3 regions of the Mesobacillus sp. ABV4_180 genome follow, and region 1 is predicted to be linked to each of the others. Evidence: predicted binding sites of a transcription regulator. Region 1 holds the regulator's gene; each other region holds the start of a gene.
What was found. The regulator LexA, encoded in region 1, represses DNA repair genes until DNA is damaged. The targets are predictions, from matches to a motif close to CGAACATATGTTCG.

Region 1 (2,203 bases):
AGGATTATGGCAGTGTACATTTATGGATGACGAAAGGGCAGAATGATTTATTTTATGAAGAGATTTCAAAAGTGCTTCCAACCAAAAATGTGAGATGGGTATAAGCTGAATTGCTAAAAAAGAATCCCGAAAGACCTTTATCTTTCGGGATTCCTTTTTGCTATCTACTTTCAAATTAGAAACCGCAGCCGCATCTCCGGTGGCGCCTTCTGTCCCTGTCATCATCGCGATCATCACGGGCACCTGCAACTAAATCATTGATCAAGCAACGGCGAACTGCACGGCAAAGATCATCAAAATCAACAGTAGCCCGGACTCTATCCCGATCGCGGTCTCGATCCCGATCCCGATCTCGATCCCTGCTAGGGAAAAAGATGCCCGCTACATCATTGTTATTTCGATTGCATCCCATTTGTATCAACTCCTTCCCTTGTCAACTGGTGGTACACAATATCTTATGTGCAAGGGGACAAGATGATAGGGTAGGAACCTAAATATACAATAAATGTGCTGTTCTCATAGTTAGGTAAATGTTTTTTGCACAATAATTGAATATTGCTTTAGGTTAAGCACCAAGAATAATGGTAAAAATTAAAACAGAAAAACATTGGAGATGATTTAATGAGTAAAGCAAAGAGTAAGGGCGGGACTGGAAGAGGCACTGGCAAAAAAGGCTGGAACCGCTGGCAGTCGAGCGCGAATAAAGCAAAAAGTGCCAAACCATATAAAAGTAAAGGTGTTAAGCATAAAAAGGATTCAAATGCAGCGAGCGAGAGCTAGTGTTCAGGTTTTTACCGCCAATAAGAGTTTCATAGAATGTAAAAAAGCAAGCGGAGGCCGCTTGCTTTTTTAGTGCATATGACGGTAAACACCAATGACTTTTCCAAGGATGGAAACATTGCGAAGGATAATGGGATCCATCGTTGAATTTTCCGGCTGCAATCTGAAGTAGTCCTTTTCCTTAAAGAAGCGTTTTACAGTTGCTTCATCATCTTCTGTCATCGCTACAACGATATCTCCGTTGTTCGCAGTTTTCTGCTGCTTCACGATTACGTAATCACCATCAAGGATTCCGGCTTCAATCATACTGTCTCCCATAATTTCAAGCATGAAAACTTGCTCATCATGTGGAACAAGACGGTCAGGAAGAGGGAAGTACTCCTCTACATTTTCAATTGCCGTGATTGGCATACCGGCAGTTACCTTACCGACCACAGGTACGTTCACTACATTATATTTAGGGATTCGGCTATCCTCTTCGATATCCAAAATTTCTATTGCACGCGGCTTAGTTGGGTCACGGCGGATCAAACCTTTGCTTTCGAGCCTTGCCAGATGGCCATGGACTGTGGAACTTGAGGCTAGCCCGACCGCTTCGCCGATTTCGCGTACGGATGGTGGATACCCTTTTTTCTTGACTTCACCTTTTATGAATTCAAAAATATCTTGCTGCCGTTTTGATAATTTTGTCATATTCACGCACCTCGTATAATTTCTTGTCCTTATTATACCATGTCCATCTCACGGATACAAACATAAGTTCGAATTTTGAGTTGACACAAAACAAATGTTCGATTTATAATAAAAACAAATAAAGCGAACATATATTCGTTAAGAGGTGCTGGATATGAAGAAACTATGGGAAAACTATTCTTTCGCAATTATACTGCTTGCTGTCAGCTTGATTTTTTCACTTGTTGCTAAGTTCCATTTAAATAACGAGGATGCATACATTACTGTTACTATAGAAGAAGGGCAATCTTTATGGGAGCTTGCAGAAACTTTTGCTCATGATCATAATCTATCGGAGAATGAGTTCGTCAGCTGGGTAGAGAAGGAAAACGGGATTGCCGGACAAATGATCCATCCTGGTGATGAACTTGTCATCCCTGTCATGGCTGAACATTTTGAACCTACACAGATTGCCGGAGCTGAAAGATAAATAGTAATTAGAAATAAGGTGACAACATGAAAGCAATTATATATTGCCGGGTTAGCACAACAAAGGAAACACAAGAGACATCGCTCGCCAGGCAGGAGGAAGAATTGCTTCGTCTGGCAGGAGAGTATGGATTCGAAGTAGCAGGCATCATTAAGGAACAGGCTAGTGGTTATGACCTTGATAGGGAAGGCATCTTGGAGTTGCTGGAACTGATTAAGGACAAGACCATCGGTGCCCTGCTCATCCAGGATGAGACACGTC
Region 2 (2,203 bases), 490 kb from region 1:
ATTGAAAATGTTGTAGATTTACGCAGTACTCTTAATGAAAGAAAAAACCTTACCTACAAAGGCAAGGTTAACTCATATGTATTTGATCGTCCTGCAAAGCAGGGCCCCTGCCGTCCGTACAGTGGTTAAGTGTCCCGCAACAAGCGAATGTTCGGCAGAGGCAGTTATATTTTAACACAACTTTGTTGGAAAAATACAATTTGAAGAGTGGATACTTTTATTTTTATTTGGAATAGTGTTATGATAACAATGATTTTACCATAAGGAGATGATTTTCATGGCTAAAAAAGGATACATACAAATGCAAAATGGTGAGAAAATCGAATTTGAACTTTACCCAAATGAAGCTCCAGGAACAGTTGCGAACTTTGAAAAGCTTGCAAACGAAGGCTTCTATAACGGTTTGAATTTCCACCGCGTAATTCCTGGGTTTGTAAGCCAGGGAGGGTGCCCTCACGGAACAGGAACAGGTGGTCCAGGATACACAATCAAGTGCGAAACTGAAGGAAACCCTCATAAGCACGTACCAGGTTCACTTTCAATGGCACACGCTGGAAGAGACACGGGCGGCAGCCAGTTCTTCATCGTTCACGAATCACAGCCACACTTAAATGGTGTTCATACTGTATTCGGTAAAGTAACTTCTGGTTTGGAAGCTGCTAAAGCTATGCGCAATGGCGATGTAATGGAAAAGGTAGTTGTAACAGAAGAATAAGAAATACGGAAAGAGCCTTTGGGCTCTTTTTTTGTACTTATTTACCCATTGAACCGAACGTATGCTCTTGTTAAAATGAAGGAGATTGAACTTGCTTAAAAGAATTAAATGCGACAGTCTAATATTCAATGAATTTGACTAAACTATCTAATTTGTTTAAAGTTAGATTAAATAGTCTAATTTTATTAATGTTGGGTGGAATGGCAATGCGACCAGCTTCTGTATTCATAATGGATGTATCGAAGTCTTCCTCTGCATTGGATGGGGATAAATTAAGCAGTTATTTAGGGCACCTCGAGACATGGATTAAAGCATGGTTTGGCAATTCAGGCCTGGTGAAAGTGAAACATCGTTCTGGGGATGAAATCATACTTCTCGCTGAAGGCTATTCGTCTGCCTTTGTCACTGCATTTTATATTAGCCGGATATGGAGTTTTAGTGATAATCCGCCATATTTTGGGCTCGCCTTTGGCAAGATTGATAAAAGAGTAGATGAAATAGATATTGAAAAGTGGATTCATCCATTGGTGAAAGACGCAAGAAATGCGAATGACCATCTAAAGAAACAGAAAGAAAAAGAATCCTTCTTTTTTCAGGTGAATGATGAAGGGTCAGAGCTGCGTACATTAATGAGGGGATTGCTCAGGATCCAGCATGTATTGAGCATGCAGCAGACGGAGGTCCAACGGCTAGTTTGCTCTCTATATCTCGTATATGGAAAACAAAACGCTGTTGCTGACCTGCTAGACCGAACAGCACCTACGATTTACAGCCATTTTAAGAAAGGTCATAGCGAGCATATTCTAGAGAGTTTCCGTGATATCGTTGAAGTGTTGGACTCCATTCAGGCAAAAGAATTCCCGGATTTTAAGAATGGACAAACGAAGGAACTCGAAGCAAATATCCGAAAAAATATCAAAGACCAGGTACAGTATGTATTCAGCCTCTAAGTTCTGGTGAAAGGAGCAGGAATGCTTATATTAAGTTTAATCATTGCCCATTTAATAGCGGATTTTTACCTGCAGACAGATCTAATGGTACAGAATAAGCTGAAAAACTTGAAAAAGCATATACTCCATCATCTCGTTATGAATATTGCTGTCCTGACAACAGGCTGGCTTTTAATGGGTCAACATTATGACTTGGTAAAGGCTGTCGTGTGGCCAGTACTTTTCATAACGGGGACTCATCTAATTATTGACATTTTAAAGATCAAGATTTTGGACCAATATTCAGTCCGCGAAAACTTTAATAAGCTGTGGTTTTTTGTAATAGACCAGCTGATGCATTTCTCCATCCTGTTGATCGCATTGCAGCTTTTCTGGGGAATTCCACTAGTTTCAAATATCGATAGATTTATACAGCTGCTGTTTGAGCAAGGGCGACAATTGGACACAGTAAATTCAATCCTTGTCATTGTGGTCATCGTAATACTGGGAACAACAGTTAGCGGCCATATAATCCGCATCCTGCTTGGATCCCTGCCTG
Region 3 (2,203 bases), 1.4 Mb from region 1:
GCGCTTAAGGCGCCTGCGGGGTCTCCCATGACTTGCTCATCCCGCAGGACGTTGATTGAACTTCCTCGAACCGGCCCACTCACGAGGAAAATGCGTTAGCATTTTCAGAGGAGTCTTCGCGCCTTCCACTACAATCAACAGGTAAAAAAATTCAACATGAGGCAATAACAGAGCCTTATCTTAAAAGCTTCTGCAATGCCATTTTAATGTATTGGTCCGTTGTCAACTGTTCCTTTTTCAAGTCTGGCATGATCTTGCGAATTTCTTTTTCAGAATAGCCAAGCGCCTTCAAGGCCAGGACAGCTTCGTCTAATTCGGTCGAATGGCTGACTGCTGCAGCTACTTCATCGGCATTGAAAAGGTTAGGGAAAAAGTCTGGAACGAGGTCATGCAGCTTTCCCTTCAGATCCAAAATCATTTGTCTCGCTGTCTTTTTCCCTACACCAGGGAATTTGACAAGGAAGGATTCATCTTCATTTTCAATGGCCTGTACCACTTGTTCAGGCTCACCGGATGCAAGGATGGCCAGTGCACCCTTTGGACCGATTCCGGATACATTAAGAAGCCTGGTAAAAAGTGCTTTTTCTTCTCGGTTCTTAAAACCGTAAAGGGCAATAAGATCTTCACGCACATAATGATATGTATAAATACGAATCTCTCTGCCTGCTTCTTTTGTAAAAACGAACGGGTTCGGCGTCATGATTTGATAGCCAATGCCGTTATTTTCAACAACTATATATTCAGGACCGACAAAATCGACGGTTCCTTTGATGAATTCAAACAATATTCTCGCCCCTCTGCTTTGCTGTACCTCATTTTAACATACAATTTTTAAAGGTATGAATAAAATTATGCTAAAAAGGCGAACGTATGTCCATTTTTCAATTCAGAGTTTATATTTTCTGGAGGGAAGCAGGCATCAGACACAAATAAGAGCCAGTCAGCCCGGCTCTTCAAGGTTTTTCGTATATGGTTTGAACGTTTCCAGCACTTCCTGATAGCATTGTTTACTTTTGATTGGAATTCCTTTTTTCAATTGATCGTGTTTGAAGCTTTCTAGCCTTCCAAGGTCAATCTGAAAGAATGATTGGATGATATTTGAACCTTCAGGCCTTCCATTGAAAATCGTCAGGACTCCTTCGTCCGACAGGCCAAAATAGCCATTGGCTTTCAGGAGAGGAGAGATATCATCAATGTCCTGCCTGAATACGGCCTTTTCCACTTCCATATCGACAAGCTGCCATTTATCGTACTTTGCCCAGAAATCTTCCATCGACCAAATGGTTTCCCTGACTTTTTCCTCGCTCATTTCCCCGTCAAGATAAACCCTTTGCAAAATGATCGTAACCTCAATAGGTTCTTCGGCTTCATTTTTTGATGCTTCAGGCTTCTCAGCAAAAGCAGGTTCTGACTGAAGTGCAAACCGGCAGCCAGTAAAACTGATCAGTAGCAATACAGCTATGCCGAACGCTTTTAACCTATTATTTGAACCCATTGCTGTCCACCTCTCTTTATTGTTCTTTTGAAATATAGGATGAATCCTTATTCAAACATAGTTTAGCCAAATTTATCTTGTTTATCCTTATTCCCCAGAACCATTTCGTAACGTTCTAAAAATGGACATAAAAAGAAGGCTAAGCGTTTGCCTGCCTTCCCTTTATACTAATTATTCAGGTTTATGCTTTCACGCGGATTTCCGTTCTTGCGGTCGTAATCGATATTTCTTGTCCTGCTGAATGTTCCTTCATCTTTCATGATGCGCAGCTGCCTGCCTTCGATGTATGGCATTACAGCTTTCCTGATTGCTTTCTTTGTTTGTTTTTCCAGCGAATCATCCTTATAGGTAACAGCAATTTCAACTTCCCTTCCGAACAAAATGGATCTGACTTTATCCACATTATCGACGGATTCAGCAGCAATCCCTACTTTTCGCGCCAGCTTATTATCTTGTTCGGAATTGCTGTAAATTCCTACTTTCCCACTGCCCCTATCTTCATTCAAGTGGCCATGATAATTCAGATCCCCGCGGCTGTAACGATTATCCCTTTGGAAAAAGTTGTGGTCATGGTCAGAACGCGGAACCGTCGGGTTGGGAGGATTTCCATTTGCGTCCCTGGACTGCATCATGATCCGCTTATTATCCCTCGTGACTCTGCCTTCCTTGCCGAAGTTATGGTCAAAGATTTCTGTCACTGCGCCCTCT

Region 2: a site for LexA is predicted at 770-783, ahead of ACXAEA_RS12110 (sigma-70 RNA polymerase sigma factor region 4 domain-containing protein). Genes of this name have one in related genera too.
Region 3: a site for LexA is predicted at 864-877, ahead of ruvA (Holliday junction branch migration protein RuvA). Genes of this name have one in related genera too.

The regions. Positions count from the first base shown of each region.
Region 1 is NZ_JBSWTJ010000001.1:2,866,073-2,868,275, reverse strand. It holds partial or broken gene ACXAEA_RS14765 (ATP-dependent DNA helicase) at 1-104, shown strand, start outside; gene ACXAEA_RS14760 (hypothetical protein) at 176-412, opposite strand; gene ACXAEA_RS14755 (DUF3934 family protein) at 622-780, shown strand; gene lexA (transcriptional repressor LexA) at 850-1,473, opposite strand; gene yneA (cell division suppressor protein YneA) at 1,628-1,942, shown strand; gene ACXAEA_RS14740 (YneB family resolvase-like protein) at 1,969-2,203, shown strand, end outside.
Region 2 is NZ_JBSWTJ010000001.1:2,375,504-2,377,706, reverse strand. It holds gene ACXAEA_RS12115 (peptidylprolyl isomerase) at 278-715, shown strand; gene ACXAEA_RS12110 (sigma-70 RNA polymerase sigma factor region 4 domain-containing protein) at 922-1,665, shown strand; gene ACXAEA_RS12105 (DUF3307 domain-containing protein) at 1,687-2,203, shown strand, end outside.
Region 3 is NZ_JBSWTJ010000001.1:1,476,972-1,479,174, reverse strand. It holds gene ruvA (Holliday junction branch migration protein RuvA) at 176-784, opposite strand; gene ACXAEA_RS07325 (BofC C-terminal domain-containing protein) at 941-1,495, opposite strand; gene ACXAEA_RS07320 (YhcN/YlaJ family sporulation lipoprotein) at 1,663-2,203, opposite strand, start outside.